Regions from separate parts of the Glutamicibacter arilaitensis Re117 genome, predicted to be linked through region 2. Evidence: riboswitches for the same ligand, from Rfam matches in the RefSeq annotation. Region 2 holds a riboswitch; the other holds the start of a gene.

The links. Region 2 has a riboswitch for S-adenosylmethionine ahead of AARI_RS01720 (methionine ABC transporter ATP-binding protein). Riboswitches for the same ligand answer to the same signal wherever they lie in the genome.
Region 1: linked by a shared signal. The riboswitch ahead of AARI_RS18060 (flavin reductase family protein) and the one ahead of AARI_RS01720 (methionine ABC transporter ATP-binding protein) in region 2 are both predicted to bind S-adenosylmethionine.

The regions. Positions count from the first base shown of each region.
Region 1 is NC_014550.1:3,802,063-3,808,957, reverse strand. It holds gene AARI_RS18080 (hypothetical protein) at 1-87, opposite strand, end outside; gene AARI_RS18075 (hypothetical protein) at 284-580, opposite strand; gene AARI_RS18070 (PaaI family thioesterase) at 1,322-1,738, opposite strand; gene AARI_RS18065 (long-chain-fatty-acid--CoA ligase) at 1,754-3,361, opposite strand; SAM riboswitch class IV at 3,737-3,852, shown strand; gene AARI_RS18060 (flavin reductase family protein) at 3,946-4,446, shown strand; gene dnaB (replicative DNA helicase) at 5,102-6,457, shown strand; gene AARI_RS18050 (ZIP family metal transporter) at 6,520-6,895, shown strand, end outside.
Region 2 is NC_014550.1:273,488-281,671, forward strand. It holds gene AARI_RS01700 (acyl-CoA dehydrogenase family protein) at 1-841, shown strand, start outside; gene AARI_RS01705 (LLM class flavin-dependent oxidoreductase) at 895-2,298, shown strand; gene ggt (gamma-glutamyltransferase) at 2,375-4,198, opposite strand; gene AARI_RS01715 (NmrA family NAD(P)-binding protein) at 4,413-5,276, opposite strand; SAM riboswitch class I at 5,584-5,675, shown strand; gene AARI_RS01720 (methionine ABC transporter ATP-binding protein) at 5,770-6,789, shown strand; gene AARI_RS01725 (methionine ABC transporter permease) at 6,786-7,481, shown strand; gene AARI_RS01730 (MetQ/NlpA family ABC transporter substrate-binding protein) at 7,511-8,184, shown strand, end outside.

The sequences.
Region 1 (6,895 bases), 330 kb from region 2:
GGCCAGGGCAGAAGCAAGCGCCAATCCCATCATTACCCAAGTCCATAGCGGACATTTGCCGACGAGTTTGCCTGCGGAGACATTCATTTGCGCAACTTCTTCCTATGTTGTTCGGACTACTTCAGTGGATTGCAGAAACAGCATGTGAACCAAAAGCTCACGGAACTGGCCATGGTGCGTTCTGTTCCTCTGTGAGTCAGTTAGAGCAGCTGCGAAGCCGCGCCGCAATGCAACGCTCTTCAAGAACACTGAAATACGGTCTGACTAGAACTAAAGAATGAACCTAATTTTTCCACTGTTCAAGCTGGTCTTGCTCAGATTTTCCCGGAGCGCGCACAAGCGAACGTTCCGCAATCACAGTTGAGAGCGAGAGAGTTAATGCAGCAAACATGACAGGAACATACTTTGTGAAGCTGGTCTTAGGGGCATCCGAGAGTAGCCAAGACGTTAGGAAGAACATCGCCGAGGCAAGGAGGACTGATGCTAATAACGCCAAAGCTCGTTTCTTCTTGTCGACTCCGTGCCACATGGGCAAAGTATCGCCAGGGTCGTTGTTAGAAAGACCGAGGTATTTCAGCATTCTTCTCCCGTGCAGCTCGTGTAGCGGTTGTAGATCTTGGTGCTGCGCGCACCTCATACTTCACCAAGCGGAAACTGAACATCTTGATGATTTCTTATATTCATACTAGCAAAAGGGTATTTTCAAAAGAATCATACTTAAGTATGGTGCTCGGTGAGCCTCAGTACTAGAAAGCCGGTGACGTTGCACGGGGCATTAAAACCAACGGTCGGTACGCTGACGAACGAAGTGACTGAATTGGTGCCTGCTCACTAGCCCGTCCAAGGTCGGGGTTCCTTTGGTCCGCATCTTATATGCGTTCTGCATGAAGCCCTTGAGCAGGGCATGCTCGCAAGAGCATGCCAAGCATCCTCGCGAACCGTAGTTCCCATTGTTCGAATGACGAAATGGATCCAAGGCGACTGCAGTTTGAACGATCCCATGTCATGGACCGCACCTAATTAACCCAAACGGGCATGCGTCCGTCGCCGTTTCTATTCGCAAACCCAAGGCATTCTTGTCGTGTACCCAGGTGTCGAAGCCACGCCTTCGTCGATACGTTGTTGGGTGTTTGGGTTTCGTGAGGCACCGTTGCTGCTACTTAGGGGCTGACGGGTAAACCTAACGTGTGATTGAACGTTCGAAAGCTACGGCAAGAGAAACTAGGTGCAGAGGCAGGCTTCTACGTCGTTCCTTAAACCTTGTGGTGTCGGAACTGGTGCCTTGAACGCCGCGTAGTCGAATCCCATCTGCAGGGATGCCTTAGCCCTTGGGCAGATCCACATTCTGGGTACGCAGTTGGCCACGGGAGAGCTGCTTGCCGGTGGCTTCATCGGTGATGATGACCTCCCAGAGCTGCTGGGTGCGCCCTTGGAACAGCGCGGTGGCGACCACCTGGACCCGCGCCCCGGTGGATGGGCGCAGGAAATCGGTTGCGTTATGCACTCCGACGGCGAATTGCCCGCGTTCGGCCACCGCATAGCTGGCGCCAACCGACCCTGCGCTCTCGATCATCGAGGCGTACACGCCGCCATGGACCACGCCCCACGGGGTGTGGTGGTTCTCGTCCAACGTCGCGTGGGCACGTACTTCAGTGGCAGTGATTTCATCGAATTCCAATCCGATGCTTGCGCTGAATCGGCTGGTCTTGTCGGGAATCCGTGGTGCTGGCTTATCCAATTACTGGTCCTCGGGCTAGTTCGTTGTGCTGTCTTCGAGCGCCTGGGCGCGCAGGACATTCTTCTGCACCTTACCAGTGGAGGTGCGCGGCAGATCCTGCGGGAAGACGATGGTGCGCGGCACCTTGAATCCGGCCAGCTTTTCGCGGGCGAAGCCGATCAGGGTTTCGGCATCCAGGGTGGATCCGCTGGCGCGGATGACATAAGCCACCGGACGCTCACCCCATTTCTCATCGGCGACGCCGATGACTGCAAGATCCAGCACCTCTGGATGCGACGCGAGGGCCTGTTCCACCTCGATGGTGGAGATGTTCTCGCCGCCGGAAATGATGATGTCCTTGGCCCGGTCGCGCACCTGGATGTAGCCGTCCGGGTGCATGACGCCGAGGTCGCCGGTGTGGAACCAGCCGCCATGGAAAGCTTGGGCGGTGGCCGCTTCGTCGCGGTAGTAGCCGATCATGACGTTATTGCCGCGCAGCACGATTTCACCCATGGTCTGCCCATCCGCCGGCACATTGTTCATGTTCTCATCAACAATGCGCGCGGACTCGGCGGTGATCATGCCAACGCCTTGGCGTGCCAGTTTCGCGGCCCGGCCCGGGCCATCGAGCTCATCCCATTCATCCTGGTACTCGCAGACCGTGTACGGCCCGTAGACCTCGGTGAGCCCATAGACGTGGACGACCTCGATGCCCAGCTTCTGCAGCTTGGAGATGATTGCCGGTGACGGGGGAGCGCCTGCGGTGGTGATGCGCAGCGGGGAATCGAGCTGGTGGGCGCGGGTGGAGTCGGCGATGATGGAGCAGACGGTCGGGGCGCCGCACAGGTGGGTGGTCCCCAGATTCTCGATGGCATCCCAAACAGCATCTTCTCGCACCCCGCGCAGGCTCAGGTGGGTGCCACCGGCCGCCGTGACCGCCCACGGGGTGCACCAGCCATTGCAGTGGAACATCGGCAGAGTCCACAAGTAGCGGGTTTGTGCGGTGAAGCCCTGGTGGTGCGCTTCGCCCAAGGAGTTCAGGTAGCTGCCGCGGTGCGAGTAGAGCACGCCCTTGGGCTTGCCGGTGGTGCCCGAGGTGTAGTTCAGGGTGATCGGAGCCCGTTCGTCAGCGATCGCGTAGGGAAGCTTTTCATCGGAGGCTTCGGCCAGCAGCTCATCCAGGGTGGCATCGACCTGGACGTTTGGGCGTGCTCCGTCATATTGGTCATCGGTGATCTCGATGAGGGCATCCAGCGTCGGGTTCTCCCGGCGCAGGGTCTCGGCGTTTTCCAGCAGTTCGGTATCGGCGAGCATCAGCTTCGCCTCAGAATGATCAACGATGTACTGCAGTTCGTGGGCCGAAAGCCGGGTGTTCAGGGCAATGAGCACGCCACCGGCCAGCGGCACGGCGTAGTGCGCCATGAGCATCTCTGGAGTGTTCGGCGCCAGTACGGCGACGCGGTCACCGGGCTCAATGCGTGCTTTGAGCGCTTGGGCAAAGCGGTGCACTCGTGCTTCGAACTCGTTATAGGAATAGCTGCGGGTTCCATGGATGACGGCGCTTTTATTCGGGTAGACCTCGGCGGTGCGTTCCAGGAAGCGCAGTGGGGTCAATTCTGAATGGTTGGCCTGAATCTCTACCATGGTGTGGCTATTCCTCAATCGTCATCGCGGGTACGGTCAACATTAAGCAGGAGTGTGACTCAACGCACTCTGTGACCAATAATGGCATGAACCTCGGCGTCATGCGGAGAAACCAAGTTTCATTACGGTGGGCGGTAGGGAATTCGCGGCAGGGCTCTAGTTTCCGGAAGAATGCTGATCTCATGCCGATTCGGCGGTCGCGGGGCCTTGCTGCGCTCGTCGGCCGGAAGGTTCTAGCGACAACGTCATTCAACGAATAAAAGACTGCCAAATGCGCGCTAGTGACGGGTTGAATCGAACATTTCTTTAAATATTGCGATTTGCGAAGTGAAATGTTTGACGCTTCTTCGTCATGGGCCATATCGTTTTAATCAGAATCAAGAGCATCAGCTATAAGCCCTGGCTTGCTGATCGGCAACCCTCTCAACGGTAGTGGGGTGCTCCAGGTGAGGATTCGGTTCCACACAAATGTGCTGGAACAAGTACCGCACACGGCGCGGGATTTCAGCTCAAGCGGCTTCGGGTAACAAGAAGCCTTAGCTTGCGAGCTACTGCGCGGTGGGCAAGACCGAAGGAATCGAGCCATGTCATTGAATCTTGAACTTGACCCGTTGACCCTACGCAAGGTATTCGCTCAGCACCCCTCGGGCGTAGCCGCCCTTTGTGCTGAATTGGACGGCGAGAAGACCGGCATTGTCGCTTCATCGTTTACCGTTGGCGTTTCCCTTGAACCTGCATTGGTAATGTTCGCGGTGCAGAAATCCTCGAACACCTGGCCCAAGCTGCGCGACGCTGGTCGCATTGGTGTCTCGGTGCTCAGTGAACGCAATGACGGTGTTTGCGCGCAGATTGCTTCGAAGAATGGCGATCGATTCCGCGGTATCGAAACCACCGGCACAGATCAGGGTGCGCTCTTTGTTGACGATTCCACGCTTTGGCTGGAGACCTCAATCTACAACGAAGTCGAAGCAGGCGATCACTGGGTAGTTCTTTTGGAAGTTCATGGGCATCGCACCTCAGGGCACCTGCCACAGATCTTCCATGATTCGCAGTTCCACTCGCTGCCAGTTCCTGAACTGGTATAAAACCCTCTTAGCTTTCAGCGCCGGCTGGTTCATTTAGTTGATCCAGTCGGCGCTGTTTGTTTTAAGCGCGCGCCTGTTCGCCTCACCGTTACGCACAATAAGTTATCCACCGGACCCTGGGGTACGAGGGCCGCCGATTGTGGACTATTCACGGTTTTGACGTATTCGGATGAATTTAATCCGGGATGACTAAGGGTTTTGTGAAACTTCGAGTATCCACAAGGATATCCACAGAACTGTGGACTGGGGGTGGGGAAATGTGCACAAGGAGCGAAAAACCCCGGAAACTGGGTGATTTTGGGTGTTGATAACTCTGGGCGTGATGCCGTGACCTTCAATGAATATACTTTCTGTCCACAGGTGTGTAAACCGAAAAAGCCTAGTCACATCCAGTTTGATAGGTACAAAGTGGGGTAATCCACAGAGTTCTCCCCAGACAGTGAACAGGGACGTCCACAGGTACAGCGTGGTTATCCACATATTCTGTGGATAATGAGGTTTACGCCTGTTAATAACACCCCTACTGTTGGCTTTGGGAGAGAAATATCCACAGGCGCTTAATATCCAAATGTCCGTGTCGACTGACATGATGGAGCGTTGCCATGAGGCAGGGAGAATTTTTCTCAGCGGGTCAATAGGGATGGAAGTGTCTGCAATGAGTGCTGAGCCGGTTTATGAAGGACGAGAATCCGACGCAGGGCGTAAGCCGCCACAGGATGTTGAGGCCGAAATGTCGGTCCTCGGCGGCATGATGCTCTCCAAGGACGCCATTGCTGATGTGGTCGAAGCCATCCGTGGCACCGACTTCTATCGCCCGGCCCACGAATCCATCTATGAGGCGATTGTTGACCTCTATGGTCGCGGCGAACCAGCTGATGCGGTGACAGTTGCCGACTTGCTGACCAAGCGCGGAGAGATTTCACGCATTGGCGGTGCAGCATACCTGCATAACCTCATCCAGCAGGTTCCAACTGCAGCCAACGCAGGGTACTACGCAGAAATCGTGCGTGAACGTGCTGTGCTGCGCCGATTGGTCGACGCAGGTACCCGCATTGTCCAGATGGGTTATTCGCCAGATGGTGAAGTTGACGCCATCGTCAACGAAGCCCAGGCAGAGGTTTACAAGGTTGCCGAAAACCGCAACAGTGAAGACTACGTGCGCCTCTCGGACATCATCGAAGATACGGTCGATGAAATTGAGAATGCGGCGAATGCTGGTGACGGCATTACCGGCGTACCTACCGGATTCTACGAATTCGATGAACTGACCCAGGGACTTAAGGGCGGCCAGATGATCATCATCGCCGCACGTCCTGCAGTGGGCAAGTCGACCTTCGCCTTGGACTTCGCCCGTTCGGCTGCCATCAGGCACAATATGGCTACCGTCTTCTTCTCCTTGGAAATGGGCCGCAATGAAATTGCGATGCGCTTGCTCTCCGCCGAAGCATCTATCCAGCTCCAAGATCTGCGCAAGGGTTCTGTCGAGGATGCCCAGTGGACCAAAATTGCCACCACGATGGGTCGATTGAACGAAGCCCCGTTGTTCATCGATGATTCTCCGAATATGTCCATGATGGAAATCCGCGCCAAGTGCCGTCGCCTGAAGCAGCGCAATGAGTTGCGCATGATTGTCTTGGACTACTTGCAGCTGATGAGCTCGGGCAAGCGCGTGGAATCACGCCAGCAGGAAGTTTCCGAATTCTCGCGTAACCTCAAGCTGCTGGCCAAGGAACTCGACGTTCCGCTGATTGCACTTTCGCAGTTGAACCGTGGCTCGGAACAGCGGACTGATAAGAAGCCGATGATCTCGGACCTTCGTGAATCGGGCTCGATCGAGCAGGACGCCGACATGGTGATCTTGCTGCACCGCGACGACGTCTACGACAAGGAAAACCGTCCGGGCGAAGCAGACGTAATTATCGCTAAGCACCGTGCAGGTCCGACTAAGACCATTACGGTGGCCTTCCAGGGCCACTACTCGCGCTTCAACAACATGTCCAACGAGGGTTAATCCCAGTCAGGACTTGCATGGCACCCACTATAGCCAGCTGATTGCTGGCTATAGTGGGTGCCATGTTCGATTCTATGCAGGCTTTGCTGTGGGGAACGGTGGCCGGCTCGGCCCTGTTGCTGGGCTCGGCGGCGGCGTGGTGGCTGAAGATTCCCAAGATCTGGGTCAGCGCCATCATGGCTTTCGGCGCAGGCGTGCTAATCAGCGCGTTGACCTTCGAGCTGGTGCTGGAGGCCTACACGACCGGTGGCCTGGTCGCTACGCTCATCGGAGTCATCGCTGGTGCCCTGCTGTACTTCGGGGCCAACCGGCTCCTTGACTGGCGGACCAAGCGGCGCCGGGCAAAGAAGGGCACGGGCGGTGCTGATGAATCCGCTGGAAGCGATCTGGCTGTCGGTGCGCTGATTGACGGGATTCCTGAATCGGTAGCGTTGGGCT
Region 2 (8,184 bases):
CGCCTATACCGAACGCGGGGGCAATGCCCTGGGCACCTTGAACACCGCAGCCAGCCTCGTGGATGGCCGCTGGGTCGTCGACGGCGAGAAGTACTACTGCACGGGCACCATCTTTGCCGACTGGACCACCGTTGCCGTGTCCCACCCGGAACTGGCCGGACGCCAGATTGCGGTAGTCTCCACCCAGCGAAGCGGCGTGAAGATCCTTGATGACTGGGATGGCTTCGGCCAGGGGCTGACCGGAACCGGGACCACCGAGTTCCGCCAGGTCCCGGTGGATTGCTTCATGCCGCAGCAGACCAATGACTCCGAAGCTGCCATCTTCCAGCTGGTTCTCATGGCGGTGCAGGCGGGCATCGCCCGCGCGGCACTGAACGACCTGCGCCGTGCGGTGCAGTCGCGAACCCGCATCTTCACCACCGGTACCGGTGTCCCTGTTTACCAGGAACCCCAGGTGCTGCAGCTGGTGGGCGAAGTATCAGCGGAATCCTTCGCTGCTGACTCCGTAGTCATCGGAGCGGTGCTTGAAGTCGAAGCGGCTCTGGGCGATCCGGGGTTGAACGATGAAGAGCGCTATGCGGTCTGCGAGCTTGCCGCCAACCGCGCGCAAACCGTGGTCCAGCCGTTGGCTATCGGAGTGACCAGCAAGATTTTCGACGGGCTTGGAGCTTCGTCGACCAGAAGCGGCTGCAATCTGGACCGGCACTGGCGCAACGCGCGGACCATTGCCACGCATAACCCGGCGATCTACAAGGCACGCATCGTCGGGGACTACGAGATCAACGGGGTCCAGCCGCAGCGCCTGTCAGTTACCGGCGAAGACTCGACCCATCGGGCCTAGGGCCTGGCACAGACCAGCAACAATTCACTTAACCGATTTACGGGGGCACAACAATGAGCGAGAACAAGCGCGAGATCCTATTCAACGCATTCGATATGAACTGCGTGGTCCACCAGTCACCGGGCTTGTGGCGCCACCCGGATGACAAGGCATCGACCTACAACACCCTGGGCTACTGGACCCACCTGGCCAAGGTGCTGGAAAAGGGCAAGTTCCACGGGCTGTTCCTGGCAGATGTGCTGGGTACCTACGACGTCTACAAGGGCACCAATGTGACCCCGCTGAGCTCCGGCGCCCAGGCACCGGTCAACGACCCGATGATGCTGGTCTCGGCTATGGCCGCCGTGACCGAGAATCTGGGCTTCGGCGTCACTGCCGGCACCGCCTATGAGCACCCGTACGCCTTCGCCCGCCGCCTGGCCACCTTGGACCACCTGACCAATGGACGGGTGGGCTGGAACGTGGTTACCGGCTACCTGCCATCGGCCGCCCGCAACATGGGCCAGGAAGACCAGATGGAGCACGACGAGCGCTACAACCACGCCGATGAGTACCTCGAAGTGGTCTACAAGCTGCTCGAAGGCTCGTGGGAAGACGACGCGGTGCAAAACGACAAGGAAACCGGGATCTACACCGACCCGGGCAAGGTGCACCCGATCAACCACGAAGGCAAGTACTTCAAGGTTCCGGGCATCGCCATCACCGAGCCTTCCACCCAGCGCACCCCGGTGATCTACCAGGCCGGCGCTTCCAAGCGCGGCACCGAATTCGCGGCGTCGAACGCCGAGGCGATCTTCGTGAATTGCCCTACCCGCGACCTGCTCAAGGAAGCGGTTGCCAAGATCCGCGACGCCGCTGAGGCCGCGGGCCGTGGCCGCTACGACATCAAGGTCTTCGCCATGCAGACCATCATCACCGGCGAAACTTCCGAACTTGCCCAGGCGAAATTCGAAGACTACGCCTCCTACGTGGATATCGAAGGTTCGCTGGCACTGCTTTCGGGCTGGACCGGCATCGACATGTCCGTCTACGGGCCAGACGATGTCATCGGTGACGACGTGAAGTCCAACGCCATCCAGTCCTCGGTGGAAACCTTCAAGAAGGCCAGTGGCGATACCGGAAAGCCATGGACCATCCGCCAGCTGGCCGAATGGATCGGCGTCGGCGGATTCGGTCCGGTCTCCGTGGGCTCGGGCGCCGAGGTAGCCGAAAAGCTCATCGACTGGGTGGAGCACACCGACGTTGACGGCTTCAACCTGGCCTATGCCGTCACCCCGGGCACCTTCGAGGACGTCGTGGAGTACGTGGTTCCCGAACTACAGGCCCGCGGGGTCTACAAGACCGACTACGCCGAGGGCTCGCTGCGCAACAAGCTGTTCGGCGAGGGCGATCGCGTGAAGGACACGCACCGCGCCGCGAAGTACAAGGTGGCCAACCGCTTGGCTCCTCAGGCGTAGAAACCTAGCCAAAGAGCACACGGCGGCCTTGGGCAACGCGTTAGATGTTGCCCAAGGCCGCCGTGTGAGTATCTGGCTAGTCGATCGGTTCCAGCACCATCGCTGAACCGCCACCGCGCCGCGAAGGCTCGGCTGCGGCTGTGAGCGTGCCATCGGCAGCGATTTCTACCGCTTCAACCGCACCGATTTCCGCCTGCGGGGTGAAGGAATCCCCGGCCGCAGTGAGCTTGTGGCCAAAGGCTTCCAGAGCTGCGCCGTGCGCGTCGATGAACTCCGGTTCCGCCGTAACAGCTGCCGTATTGCGCTGGGAGGCGCGCGGTGCGGCAATGGCCTGGCTGATGTCCATGCCCAGATCAATGCGGTTCACCAGCGTCTGCAATACGGTGGTGATGATGGTTGAACCACCGGGGGAGCCAATAGCCAGCACCGGCTTGCCATCCTGCAAAACGATGGTTGGCGTCATCGATGAACGCGGGCGCTTGCCCGGATCGATGCGGTTCGGATCTGCCGGATCGTACACCGTGGAGAAATCGGTCAGCTCGTTGTTCAGCAGGAAACCGCGACCGGGAACCACCATGCCCGAACCACCGGTCTGCTCGATGGTCAACGTGTAGGAAACCATGTTGCCCCAGCGGTCAACGACCGACAGGTGGGTGGTGGAGATATTCTCCGTATCCTGCTCTGCCACCGGTTCACCGGTGTCTGCAGGGCATCGGCCATCATAGTTTTCGACATCGCCAGGGGCCACTGGCTTAACCGCAGCCTGTTGCGGATCAATAGCGCACGCCCGATCCGCACCGAACAGCTTGTCGGTCAAGGCCTGGGTGGGGACCTGGACAAATGCCGGATCACCCACGAACTTTCCTCGGTCGGCATAGGCCAGCGCAGTGGCCTCGAAATAAAGGTGCAAGGCATCGGGCTCATCCATCGCTGAGAGGTTGAACTCAGAAAGGATATTCAGCGATTCGCCGATGGTCGTTCCGCCGCTGGAAGACGGGGCCATGCCGAAGACTTCGTAGCCGCGGTAATTCACCGTTGTCGGAGCTTGCTCCACCACTTCGTAGCCGGCAAGGTCCGCGGTACTCAGGGTTCCTGCAGGAACCGGGAGAGTAGTGTCATCGCTGGTGGGCGGCGCCTGAACGCTCTGGGCGATTTCGGTAGCCAATGGCCCTTCGTAGAAACCGTCAAGGTCTTGCTTGGCCAGCATTCGGTAGGTGGCGGCGAGATCTGGATTCTTGAAAATAGTCCCGACCTGGGGAGCATCGCCGCCGGGCAGGAACAATTGGCTGGTGGAGTCGAACGCGTTGAAACGTTCCTTGTTATCCAGCGTCTGTTCGCGGAAAGTCTCGTCAACTACGAAGCCGCGCGAAGCAATCTGCGTTGCCGGGCGCAGGACCTGCTTCAGGTTCTGCGATCCCCAGTTATCCAGGGCGCGTTGCCAAGTGGCCAAGGTTCCGGGTACGCCAACTGCCACGCCGCTGGTAACCAGTTCCGGGGTGAAGTTGTACGGATCGCCCGTTGCCGGGTCGATGAAAGCATCATGGGAGATGCCAGCTGGTGCGGTCTCGCGGCCGTCAATGGTGCTGACCTTGCCGGACTTCGCATCGTAGTAGAGGAAATATCCGCCACCGCCAATGCCCGCGCTGTAGGGTTCGGTGACACCCAGTGCCGCCGCAGTGGCCACGGCCGCATCCACGGCATTGCCTCCCTTGCGCAGAACTTCAATGCCGGCGGCGGTGGCCTCCGGGTCTACCGAGGAAACTGCCCCGCCGGTGCCAATGGCCGTCGAGTCTTTCTGGGTGTGCCGTGGTTCCGCGCTCGCCGGAAGGGCTGAGAAAGCGCCCAGGCCCAAGGCGATAACTGCCGCGCAGGCAACTGACCGTAATCGTGCTCGTGACATACTTTGATCTCCTGGAAAGGTGGGGATGAAGTATGCGCAAATTTACGGGAACGGTATGCCGTGCGTGGTTGTGACACGCAGCACTTGTTATCCGTGCGCTAATTCCGCCCTTGTCCAGCGAATATGTTTGGTTATGACACGTAAAACAGTCGGGCAGCCACCACGGCATTGAATGCCGCGAATGACTGCCCGATTAAACTCTTAGCCCCATGGATTACTTGTCCAGGTTCTCCTTGATGACCTTGCCCAGGGAAGCCGGAGTCCGGCCGATCAGCTTGGCCAGATCGCCGGAGTTGACCTCTAGCGCGCCTTCGCGAACGCGCAGATCGGTATCGACGAGAATGTGGGCGAATGCTGCGGGGACTCCGGCATCCGCATAGATCTTTTCCAGCTGTTCGGGATCCATCTGCTGGTAGGCAACATCCTGTCCGGCAGCAGCGCCAACGGCGCCAGCGAGCTGGGTGAGGGTGAACGGCTTGTCGCTGCCCAGCTCGTAGATCTTGCCACTTTGCTCCTCCTCCGAGAGCAGTACCGCCGCGGCGGCATCGGCGTAATCGGCCCGAGCCGCTGCACTGATCTTGCCCTCGCCGGCGGCACCGAGCACCATGCCGCTGTTGAGGTAGCCCATCAGCTGGTCCGTGTAGTTCTCGATGTACCAGCCATTGCGCAGCAGCACGTAATCGATGCCGGAACCGGCCAGCAGGCGTTCGGTGGCGATATGCTCCTCGGCAAGCTTCATTCCGCCGGTCAAAGCGTTGGCAATAGAGGTGTACGCGATCAGCTGGACATCCACCTTCTTGGCGGCGTTGATGACGTTCTCATGCTGCGCCACGCGCTGGCCTACCTCGCTGGCTGAAATCAACAGCAACTTGTCTACGCCCTTCAGCGCGGATATCAGTGCCTGCTCAACGTTGTAATCAGCAACGCGGGTTTCCAAGCCTTTGCCCGCCAGCGGTTCCAGCTTCTGCGCTGAACGTCCAATGGCAACCAGATCAGCGGCCTTCGCGCCGCGCGCCAGCAGCGCATCGACGACTAGATTTCCAAGCTGTCCGGTGGCTCCGGTCACGGCAATCTTCATGGCAGTCCTTTCAAAAGCAGTCAGTGATTCCAACCGTAGGCCAGCAGCGCGTATTCCCGATGCCGGGCCGGGGCACCAATTGCCGGCGGTTGCCGGAGAAGGCCCCCCGGCTGAGCGCAAATCCGCAGGAGCACCTCCTACTCAAAGGGTCACATGAGGGGCAATGCGACAAATCATGACGCCGAAAATGACGCCGGCAGCCCGCTTTTCCAGTCCGGGGATGACGTGATGTCGCAGTGTTGCGCAACTCTTGGCTCGGTTCGGACATGGAACGCAGACTGGGAACACCTGGCCGCCAAGGCCGGGCAACCCATCCAGAGCGACCGAGAGACCTGGCTCGTTGACGTCGCAGCAACCACCCGAACCGCGGGACGGTGCTACCGCCAGGACCGATGGAGCAGTGGCTGCCACCGGGCCACGCCTGGCTACGAGCCGGCTCAACCTCGGCCCTGGGCAGTCCTTCACGGTGCAACAGCCAAGGAGCACGCAGCACATGATTGAGATCAAGGATCTGCACAAGCACTATGACACCGCGCAGGGGCGCATCGAAGTGCTCAAGGGGATCGACCTGTCGGTGCCGGAAGGCTCGATCACGGCAGTGGTCGGCCCTTCCGGGGCCGGCAAATCGACCCTGTCCCATTGCATCTCGCTGCTGGAGAAGCCCAGCAGCGGGCAGATCCTCATCGACGGCAAGGACCTCGGCGCGCTCTCGGGCAGGGCGCTGCGCGCCGAACGCCGCGCCATCGGCACGATCTTCCAGAACTCGGCCCTGCTGAGCCGGCTGAGCGTCGCCGAGAACGTGGCACTTCCGCTGCGGAACCTCGGGGTGGTCCACCACGAAATGCAGCAGCGGGTGGCCCAGCTGCTGGACCGGGTCGGGCTGCTGGAGAAGGCGGACGCCTATCCCGGGCAGCTCTCCGGCGGCCAGCGGCAACGCGTCGGCATCGCCCGGGCCCTGGCCCTGCGGCCGCGGCTGCTGCTCTCCGACGAAGCCACCTCGGGCCTGGATCCCGAATCCACGCACCAGGTGCTGGGGCTGCTGGATTCGCTGCGCAGCGACCTGGGCCTGTCCATCATCCTGATCACCCATGAGATGGATGTGGTGCGGCATGTGGCCGACGAGGTCGCCCAGCTGGCCAGCGGGCGCATTGCCGAGCACGGAGCCCTGCATGAGCTGGTGGCCTCGCCTGGCTCGGCGACCGGGGAGAAGCTGCTGCCGCTGCGGTCCGAGGAACTGCCGGCAGGCTTCGACTATGCCGTGACGGTGGCCTACCGCAAGGACCGGGTCGATCCCGGCTGGATCTCCCGCCTGGGCATCGAGCACGGGATCGCGGTGGCCCTGCTTGGCGGCGCCGTCGAGGCGCACCATGAGGGGACCTTGGGCCGAGTGCGCTTGGGCGTGCAGGGCGCGACCCCTCAGGACCTGCTCCGGTTGCTGGACGGGTGGGGCCTGCAGGCCGACCCGGGCAGCCTGGCCCGCAACAATCACGAACTGGTGGAGGCCAACGCATGAGAATCCCATTTGAAAGCGCAGCCGTGGGCACCGACACTCCGTGGCAGCAATTGCCCGCGTTGATGCTGCCGGCCTACGGCCAGACCTGGGCCATGGTCGGAATCGTCATGGCCCTGGTCATCAGCCTCGGAGGACTGATGGGCATCGCGCTATACAACACCGATCGGCAGGGGCTCTTCCCGAGGGCGCGCCTCCATGCGGTGCTCAGCTGGATCGCCAACATGGGGCGCTCCCTGCCGTTCCTGGTGCTGATGGCAGCGATCATACCGTTCACCAAATGGGTCACCGGCACCACCATCGGCATTGCCGCGGCCGCCGTGCCCATGACCATTGCCGGCATCCCGTTCTTCGCCCGGCTGGTGCAGAACGCGCTGAACGACCTGCCGAGGCACAATCTGGCCGTAGGGCTGGTGACCGGCGGTTCGGCCGCGCAGATCATCGGCACCACGCAGATCCGCGAGGCGCTGCCGGCCCTGGCTTCGGCCATCACGCTGAACACCATCTCGATGATCGAGTATTCGGCCATCGCCGGGACCATCGGGGCCGGGGGCATCGGCTATCTCGCCGTGACCTACGGCTACCAGCGCTTCGACATGAACGTCATGCTGGCGACCATCGTGGTGCTGATCCTGACCGTGCAAATTGTCCAATTCCTCGGCGACCGCATCGCCCGCGCCCTGGCGCGTCCCTGAACACCAACGACGAACGAACGAGCGAGACCATGACTACACCGCACACCGGGCACGACCACGGCTTCACGCTGCGCAAGAACCGCAATGCCCTTCCCTGGACCATCGCCGCTCTCGCGGCCGTGGCCGCCCTCATCCTCGGCGTGCTGCTGGGCCAGCAGCGCTCCGCCCCTGCCGCCGCTTCGGCCGCCGGAAACCAGACGAAGTTCACCGTCCACTTCGAACCGGCCATGGCCGGGGAGGAGAAGATCCTGGATTTCGTGGCGCAGCAGATCGCGCCGGACTACGGCATCGAAATCGAGAAGGTCGGGCTGCAGGATCCGATCCAGGCCAACCAGGCGGTGGCCAGCGGCCAATTCGATGCCACGATTTTCGAGCACCAGTGGTACATGAAGCAGTCCGCTGAGGCTGCCGGGGTCGAGCTGGAACCCACGGTGGAGCTCTTCCAGTGGGGTTTCGGGCTCTATTCGAACCATTACGACTCGGTCGAGGACATCCCGCGTGGCGCCTCGCTGCTGTTGCCCAATGATGTGGCCAACCAGGGCCAGGCGCTGTGGCTGCTGCAACGCGAGGGCCTGCTCGGCCTGGACCCTGACATCGAACCGCGCACCGCGAAGATCCCCGATGTCATCGATAACCCCCGGGGCTTCGAATTGAAGGAAGCCGACCTGCTGGCGATGCCGCGCATGCTCGACGACGTCGGTGT